4 regions of the Oceanobacillus sp. AG genome follow, and region 2 is predicted to be linked to each of the others. Evidence: riboswitches for the same ligand, from Rfam matches in the RefSeq annotation. Region 2 holds a riboswitch; each other region holds the start of a gene.
What was found. A riboswitch is a leader RNA that binds a small molecule or an ion and turns the genes downstream of it on or off. The one in region 2 is predicted to bind S-adenosylmethionine.
Positions count from the first base shown of each region.

Region 1: it holds a riboswitch for S-adenosylmethionine, as region 2 does, so the genes downstream of both, GN217_RS00720 (methionine ABC transporter ATP-binding protein) here and GN217_RS12735 (cyclase family protein) in region 2, are expected to answer to the same signal.
Region 3: it holds a riboswitch for S-adenosylmethionine, as region 2 does, so the genes downstream of both, GN217_RS10805 (methionine biosynthesis PLP-dependent protein) here and GN217_RS12735 (cyclase family protein) in region 2, are expected to answer to the same signal.
Region 4: it holds a riboswitch for S-adenosylmethionine, as region 2 does, so the genes downstream of both, metK (methionine adenosyltransferase) here and GN217_RS12735 (cyclase family protein) in region 2, are expected to answer to the same signal.

Region 1 covers NZ_WOWT01000002.1:157,764-159,968, reverse strand. The annotation lists gene GN217_RS00725 (methionine ABC transporter permease) at 1-243, opposite strand, end outside; gene GN217_RS00720 (methionine ABC transporter ATP-binding protein) at 249-1,265, opposite strand; SAM riboswitch class I at 1,671-1,782, opposite strand; gene GN217_RS00715 (pyridoxal phosphate-dependent aminotransferase) at 1,862-2,205, opposite strand, start outside.
Region 2 covers NZ_WOWT01000023.1:9,257-11,461, reverse strand. The annotation lists gene GN217_RS12745 (LysR family transcriptional regulator) at 1-96, opposite strand, end outside; gene GN217_RS12740 (hypothetical protein) at 395-835, shown strand; SAM riboswitch class I at 933-1,036, shown strand; gene GN217_RS12735 (cyclase family protein) at 1,112-1,864, shown strand; gene GN217_RS12730 (ABC transporter ATP-binding protein) at 2,148-2,205, shown strand, end outside.
Region 3 covers NZ_WOWT01000018.1:16,035-18,239, forward strand. The annotation lists gene GN217_RS10805 (methionine biosynthesis PLP-dependent protein) at 1-921, opposite strand, end outside; SAM riboswitch class I at 998-1,109, opposite strand; gene GN217_RS10810 (bifunctional metallophosphatase/5'-nucleotidase) at 1,287-2,205, shown strand, end outside.
Region 4 covers NZ_WOWT01000008.1:8,101-10,305, forward strand. The annotation lists gene metK (methionine adenosyltransferase) at 1-886, opposite strand, end outside; SAM riboswitch class I at 1,008-1,113, opposite strand; gene pckA (phosphoenolpyruvate carboxykinase (ATP)) at 1,452-2,205, shown strand, end outside.

The sequences.
Region 1 (2,205 bases), on a different contig from region 2:
AAATGGCAGAATAAAGAATAATAGAATAATAAACGGAATCGAGCGGACTATGTTTATAACGAGATTCAATAATTGATAGACGAATTTATTTTCCAATGATTGTCCCGGGCGTGTCAGTACAACAAGTATGCCTAAAGGCACCCCAATCAAAATCGCAAAAAATAAGGAAATGATGACCATTTGAAACGTTTCAATGATAGCTTGGCCAATAATAGGCAGCCATTGTTCGATAAAGTTTTCCATTTTATTTATTCACCCTCCACTTCTTCTGTCACGACCCCTTGATCGTTTAAGAACGTTAAGGAGGCATTGATTTGTTCCTGTTCACCAACAAGATGAATGATCAGATTTCCGACGATCCCGTTTTTCAATTCCATAATATTCGCCGTTAAAATATTCGGCTTCACTTTAAACTTCTCAATCACTTGTGCAAGTAAAGGCTCCCCGGCACTCTCTCCAATAAATGTTAGGCTTGTCACCGTACCATTTAGTTTCAATTGGTTGATGAGTGATGCGGATAATTTACGCTGGGAAATCGTATCTAAAAACTTCTTTGTCGTCTTATGACGGGGATCGGTGAACAATTCGATACTGGAGCGCTGTTCAACGATTTCTCCATTTTCTAGAACCGAAACGTCATCACAAATTTTCTGAATGACACTCATTTCGTGGGTAATGAGTAAGATGGTTATCCCCAGTTCTTCGTTAATCTTAAGGAGTAAATCAAGAATTGAATTCGTTGTTTCGGGGTCAAGGGCACTTGTCGCCTCGTCGCTCAGCAGGATTTCCGGTTCCTGTGATAATGCGCGTGCAATGGCGACCCGCTGCTTCTGTCCGCCAGATAATTGAGAAGGGTAGCTGTCCCCTCTGTCTGCTAAATCAACAATTTTCAAATATTTTTCTACACGTTCTTTCACTTCTGTTTTGTTAAGCCCTAGAAGTCTTAGTGGTGTTGCTACGTTCTCATAAACGGTTGCAGTCTTCATGAGATTGAAATGCTGGAAAATCATTCCGATCTTCTGTCTCATTTTCCGCAAATTTTCATTTGATAGGGCTGTTAGCTCTGTACCATTGATCGTTACCGTTCCACTGTTCGGCTTTTCTAGTAAATTGACGAGCCGGATCAAGGTACTTTTACCGGCACCACTGTAGCCAATGACACCGTGGATTTCACCTTTTTTTACATGAAGGTTAACATTGTTTACCGCTGTAACATCCCCATTTTTAGATGGGAATACCTTCGTGATGTTCTCTAATTTGATCATCTATCTACCTTTCCCTTCCAATTGTCTTTAGATTAAGAAATAGTTGGTATAAACAAAGGCGGAAGCGCCCTTGCAGGTTAAAAACGCGACGTCCTGTCGCAACACCTGCACTAGCACATCCTGTGCGTCGTAGCAACGTACAAACTGGAGCACTCCGGAATGAGATAAAGGAAACACGGCGAACGTAGAGAGCCGATGTTGACTTATCGATTGGAGGAGTGTGAAGTTTGGGACTGCGCACTGCTCGTCCCACCAAAAGATCTGCTAGTTGCTGGGCGCAGAGCGGACGTGGCTGGCCCTGGACACCTAAGTTATCACAACACTTTTACTTTATAGTTCCTTATACAATAAAAATAGCCTCTCTTTTCTAAAGAAAGAGAGGCTTTGTATGTATTCAGAGGTCCTCTCTTATCTTTCAAAACATCACGTTTTGCTGGAATTAGCACCTCTTTTATGGTTGACATAAAAAGGTTGCCGAGCTTCATCGGGCCAGTCCCTCAGCTACTCTTGATAAGAGATAAAACTATTTAATTATATTGATATAGACTACAGCAAAAGTTACGTGTCGTCAACTCTTATTTTAGTAATCTTTCAGACTAAGAGAAAAGTTTAAGTTTTTCAATCCGTTCGACTGCTTCTTCAAGACGGGCTTCATCAACTAGTAAACCGATCCGGATATAACCTTCCCCGTACGTCCCGAAGCCATTTCCGGCGGCGACAGCAACATCAGCCTTTTCCAGTAGCAAATCAGCAAATTGCTCACTTGTATACCCACTCGGAACCGGCAGCCATGCAAAGAACGAGCCACTAGGAGCTTCAACTTCCCAACCAATCCGTTTACATGCCGCGATTAATGCATTCCTGCGCCCTTCATACAGCTCGACTAATTCCTCCACACTTGATTGCTCTGCAGTTAAGGCAACAGCCGCCGCATGTTGGA
Region 2 (2,205 bases):
TAATGTCGGCTGGGCAATGTTCAATTTCTCAGCAGCCCTCGTAAAATGCAGTTCTTCACATACAGTCATGAAATATTCCAGCTGTCTTAATTCCATTAAATCCCTCCTCCATCTTTATTATGGTCTAAACATCCATATACCGAACAACCTCAATAACTTTTCCATTATTTCCATTAAATCATAACCAACACACCCTGTATAGAAATCGGGACAAGTGCTCTGACCCCCGTGTCCCACTGGGACATGGGGTCAGAGCACTTGTCCCACTCCAGCACTTTTAACCTAAGTTCTCATAAACTATTGTGGGCTAATTTTATAAAAAGGAGTGGTTCCAGTGAGTAGAATCAATTTCAAATCATTTACCGGCCGCGTCACAAGTGTAGATGACTTTCCGATGTATCCGCCTAATGATAATTTCGGTTGTTACAAGTTTATATCTGTTCAGAATGATGCCGGTGCTGTCGTAAACTTCGTTGCAGGACCAGATACGTTCTTTCTATATCAGGAAAAAATCAAAGTCGGAGATCAGATCACCGGTTATTATGATGGGGATGCAGCCACAATTTTAATTTATCCACCGCAATACCGGGCATTAGTTATCGTGAAGGAAAATCCATATAGCCAAGTAAAGGTAAGTTATTTTAATGAGCAATTAATCAGCAGTGACGGCTCTTTGCAGCTAAATATCGGTCCTGATACACAGATGCAATTAACAAACGGGCAAGACTTCAAACAAAACCCTGCTAGGAGAAATTTAATTGTTGTTTATGGTGCAGCAACAAAGAGTATTCCAGCCCAAACAACCCCTTATGAAATAATTATTTTTTGCCGGTAAACTGGGACAGATGCTCTGACCCCCTGTCCCCGAATTAAGTGTTGACTTTCTTCTGGTTTCGGTATATTCTATTATTTAACTAATTTCTTAATATTTTTTCTTATCCAGAGAGGTGGAGGGACTGGCCCTTTGAGACCTCGGCAACAGGCTTTTGGAGTACTGTGCCAATTCCAGGAGCATGCATTTGCTCGAAGATAAGAAGAGCCGGCAGATATGCTACCTAACCCTCTTCTTATTTCAAGAAGAGGGTTTTTTATAATTTTAGGGGGGATGAAATTGACGACAATACAAGCAGCAATAGAATTACAAAAAGCAATCTCACTACTGAAAGAAAAAGAATGGGTTGATTTGACTCACACTTTCGGCCCTGATTCACCGCATTTTGCAGCATTTGATGACGCCGCATTCAAGACACTTTACAACCATGACGATGGGTTCTTTGCCCAACAGTTCTCTTTTGCCGGACAATACGGTACTCATATCGATGCTCCAGTTCATTTCGTAAGACATCAGCGCTACCTTGATGAACTTAAATTAAAAGAACTTGTCTTACCGCTCATAGTCATTGATAAATCAAGGGAAGCAGCACATAACCATGACTTCACCTTGACGAAAGGAGATATCCTCAAGTTCGAAGCAGTCCACGGTGAAATTGAAGCAGGCACATTTGTCGCCTTACGTACCGATTGGAGCAAGCGTTGGCCAGATAAAGAGCGTTTTGAGAATAAGGATGAAGACGGTAATCCACATCTTCCCGGCTGGGGAATTGACGCTCTCGAATTCCTATTTGAAGAAAGAAAAATCAAAGCAGTCGGCCACGAAACCTTTGACACCGACTCCGCTATCGACGCTGCAAAAAACGGCAGACTCATCGGAGAATATTACGTACTAGAGCAAGACACCTATCAGATCGAACTGCTAACCAATCTGGATAAAGTTCCAACAAAAGGTGCCATCATTTTCAATATCGTTCCAAAGCCTGAAAAAGCAAGTGGATTTCCTGTACGATCGTTCGCAATACTACCCTAAATTAAATCTCTCACAACTGAAGTCACGAGTATTCTTGGTTTATTCGTAAAGTGAAACTTCATTCAGTGAGGTAGCACAGAAGCAAAAAAAGTATGGGGTAATATAAAAGCATAGCTCCCCTTAAATCAAAGGCGGAAGTGCCCTTACAGTAAAAGATGATCGGCTAGAAAAACATTTCTGCCGATCATCTTTTTGAATATATTATTACCAAAATCAGTAAAAATGAAACTTTCCCACCCCTTTTTCCGTACCACCTAGAGAACACGATAGAGGAGGGAATAGAATGACCGAAATTGCAATGCAATTGACGAATGTCCGAAAACGTATCGGCAATAAAGAAA
Region 3 (2,205 bases), on a different contig from region 2:
TGCAAAGGTGATCAGCTGCAGATTTTGTAAAAATGGATTAATTAAAGCTTCATCCTGTAAACGGAACGAAAGCATCCCGCCAACTCCTGGATATAGAACATTCTCGACTGCATCGTGCACATTTAAATATTCCACTATTTTCTTCGCATTCTCCTCATGACGTTTCATGCGCAGTCCAAGTGTCTTCATCCCTCGAACAATTAAAAAAGAATCGGCAGGGGAAAGCACTGCCCCAGAAGAATTATGATTCGTTGCAAGGAGTTCTGAAATATCTTCATCTTTTGCGACGACTAATCCCGCCAATACATCATTATGGCCGCCAATATATTTCGTTGCACTATGAATGACGATATCGGCACCGAGCTCTAGTGGCTGCTGTAAATAAGGTGTTAAAAAAGTGTTATCGACAATGAGTAATAAATCATGTTCTTTAGCGAGTTCGGCATATGTTGGGATATCAATTGTCTCCATGAGCGGGTTCGTCGGAGTCTCAATGAAGATAGCTTTTGTACTTTCCGTAATCAATGCCTCTACAGCAGCGACCGATGCGAACTCGGAATAGCATGCCTTTATATTGTATTTTTCCTCATATTGCTTTAATAAACGATAGGTTCCACCGTACACATCCGCTGAAAACAATAAGGAAGCCCCAGATTTAAACAAGGATAATACAAGTTGAATGGCAGCCATTCCGGAACTGCAGGCGAATCCTGCATAGCCATTTTCCAAATCGGCAATGCCCTTTTCCAGGATCTCTCGCGTCGGATTTTTCGTTCTGCTATAATCGTATCCGGTTGATTCACCGAGACCCTGATGTTCATAGGCAGTAGTTAAGTAAATCGGTGTACTTACTGCTCCCGTTTTTTTATCCGATCGATTTCCTAATTGGACTAAACGACTTTCAATCTTTTGTTTTGTCATCTTATCACCCTATTCTTCGTAATAAAAAAGAGACCTTCTATAAGAAGAAGGTCCCGGTATCTACACAAGTACGCTCTTCTTATCTTCAAGACGGCAGGCCGTCAATTGGAATTAGCACCGGGCTCACGTATTTAAGCTGGTTGCTGAGACTTCATTGGGCCAAATCCCTCCGTCTCTCTTGATAAGAAAAAATTATGAAGTTTTTAATGATTGAATATATAATAGTACAGCTATTCAGAAAATGCAAGAGAAATAAAGAATACATAATGAATATGCAAAATAGTTTGCATCAGGAAGAATCGCTGATATAGTTTCTTATAGGAATCCATTTGATTATGGACGGTTTAGGCTAAGGAGCAATATTTATGAAGGAAAAACTTTATTTTTATTATACAAATGATTTGCATAGTGATTTCAGCCAGTGGCCGCGGACAGCTGGCTATTTAAAGGATATGAAAAAGAATCGTATCGCTCGGGAGGAAGCCCATTATTTAGTTGATGTTGGTGACCATATGGACCGTGTTCATCCAATATCGGAGGCTTCGATGGGAAAGGCGAATGTGAAGCTTTTAAACGAGGTCGGTTATGATGTCATCACACTTGGGAACAACGAAGGGATTACACTATCCCATGATGATTTATATCATTTATACGACGGGGCGGAATTTGAAGTTGTCTGTGCGAACTTGAAGCATAAAGAACATAATCCACCTGCATGGCTGCACGATACTCGAATTATCCAGACGGAATCGGGACTAAGGATCGGAATGATCGGGCTTACTGCTCCGTTCAATGCTTTTTACGGGCTACTCGGCTGGTACCTAACTTCCCCCTTTGAAGAGTTGGAAAAACAGCTGGCCTCTTTAAAGAAAGAAGCGGATATTATCATTCTTCTATCCCATTTAGGAATTAGTGAAGATGAAGCGATTGCGCGGAAATTCCCGGATATCGACGTTATTATTGGAGGGCATACTCACCATCTGTTGCGGACCGGTGAATATGTGAACAACAGTCTTCTCACTGCTGCTGGCAAGCATTGTATGTATGTTGGCGAAGTTATCTTAACATATGATCATGATAAAAAGGAGCTCATCCATAAAGAGGCTTATACAACAGATGTATCAAGCTATCCCGAAGATGAAGATACGAGAGGGCTGCTTACTGAATTGGAAAAAGAAGCTTCTGGAATATTGGGAACAGAAGTTGTTTATCTAGAAGAAGGGTTTCAAGCGGATTGGTTTAGCGATGTGCCGATGATGCAAGATTTGACGGAAACAGTACGGA
Region 4 (2,205 bases), on a different contig from region 2:
ATCGAGCTGCATAAGCTCCGGAACGGTCCACCTTTGTCGGATCCTTCCCACTGAAAGCACCTCCGCCGTGACGTGCGTAGCCTCCGTACGTATCCACGATGATCTTCCGGCCCGTTAAGCCGACATCACCTTGCGGACCGCCAAGCACGAAGCGGCCAGATGGATTGATGAAGTATTTTGTATCTTCATCTAAAAGCGCTTCTGGTATAACCGGTTTTATAACATACTCTCGAATGTCAGAAATAATCTGTTCATTCGGAATGTCTTCATGATGCTGAGTAGAAACAACGATTGTATCCACACGAACTGGTTGATTCTTTTCATCATATTCGACGGTAACTTGTGTCTTCCCATCTGGACGTAAATAATCCAATACCCGGTTTTTTCTTACATCGGAAAGACGTCTTGCAAGCTTATGGGAAAGACTAATTGGAAGTGGCATATATTCTTCCGTCTCTTTCGTCGCATAACCGAACACTAATCCTTGGTCACCTGCTCCGATTGCTTCTATTTCTTCTTCCATCTTCCCTTCTCTTGCTTCAAGTGCCTTATCGACCCCACCGGCAATATCAGGTGATTGCTCATCAATTGCAGTCATGACGGCACAAGTTTCATAATCAAAGCCATACTTTGCTCGGGTGTAACCAATGTCTTTCACCGTCTGGCGGACAATTTGCGGTATATCTACATAAGTTGTAGTTGTGATTTCACCTGCTACGAGCACCATTCCCGTTGTAACGACTGTCTCGCATGCCACACGTGCATCTGGATCTTCTTTTAAAATATCATCCAGTATCGCATCAGATATTTGATCCGACATTTTATCAGGATGTCCCTCTGTTACTGATTCTGAAGTAAATAAACGACGATTTGCATTTGCAGCCATTTGGCTTGTTCTCTCCTTTGTAATATGTAACGGAACCCAATCTCCATTCGTTCCATTATTCAAAGCATGAAAATAAAAATCCTTTCCCGCAAGTATGAGGAAAGGATTAATTAGCCTTTCACTCTTATTGTTCAAGGAAAATTCCTTGCAACAGATTAGCACCTTTCACAAATCGTGAGGTTGCTGGGCTTCACCGGGTCTGTCCCTCCACCAGCTCTGAATAAGAATTGAAATTATTATAACCTTATTTAAAAGGGATTCGTTACTTAATAATCGATTACTGAAAAATAGCGTATCATATTTCATTATTTTTTACCAGTTTTATTTTCATACTGTCTGTTCTTTGTTACAATCAAATATAGAACAACATATTGAAATCGTTTTCCAACAAAAATGATAACGAACTAAAATAGGTTACCGACAGTTCTCAAAAAATTTTTCAATTAGTATGGACTATTCCATTTAATGTGTTATACTAATGTCAGATTTAAGATAAGCGATAAGGAGGAAGTTTGCAGTCTTCCTTCAACAAAACCTTTTAAAAGGCAGGAGAATAAGAATGAAAATGGTGGAGAAATCATTGACAAACCAACTATTAGAACACGAGAATTTGAATCGAAACTATTCAGTAGCTCGTCTGGTGGAACGCGTGTTAGATCGAAATGAAGGCGTTCTAACTTCAACAGGAGCAGTAACTGCAACTACAGGTAAATATACAGGTCGTTCACCGAAAGACAAATTTATTGTTAAAGACGAGATTACGGAAGATACGGTTGAATGGGGTCCAGTGAATCAACCGATCGATGAAGCTTCCTTTGATAAGTTACACGAAAAGGTAGTAAATTACTTAATGGAAAAGGACGAAGTTTATCAGTTCCAAGGCTTTGCTGGAGCGGATGAAAAATATCGTTTACCGATCCAAGTAATTAACGAATTTGCCTGGCATAATCTTTTTGCCCGTCAACTATTTATAACACCTACAGAAGAAGAACTTAAAACACATCAAGCAGAATTTACGGTTATTTCAGCACCGCATTTTAAAGCAGACCCTGCAGAAGATGGGACGAATTCAGAGACATTCATCATCATTTCCTTCAAGAAGCGTGTCGTATTAATCGGGGGAACGGAATATGCAGGGGAAATTAAAAAGTCGATTTTCTCTGTAATGAACTATCTGCTGCCACAGCAGGATGTTCTATCGATGCACTGCTCAGCGAACGTTGGTCAAGAGGGTGACGTGGCATTATTTTTCGGCCTATCCGGAACCGGAAAAACGACTCTTTCTGCTGATCCATACCGCCGGTTGATTGGTGATGATG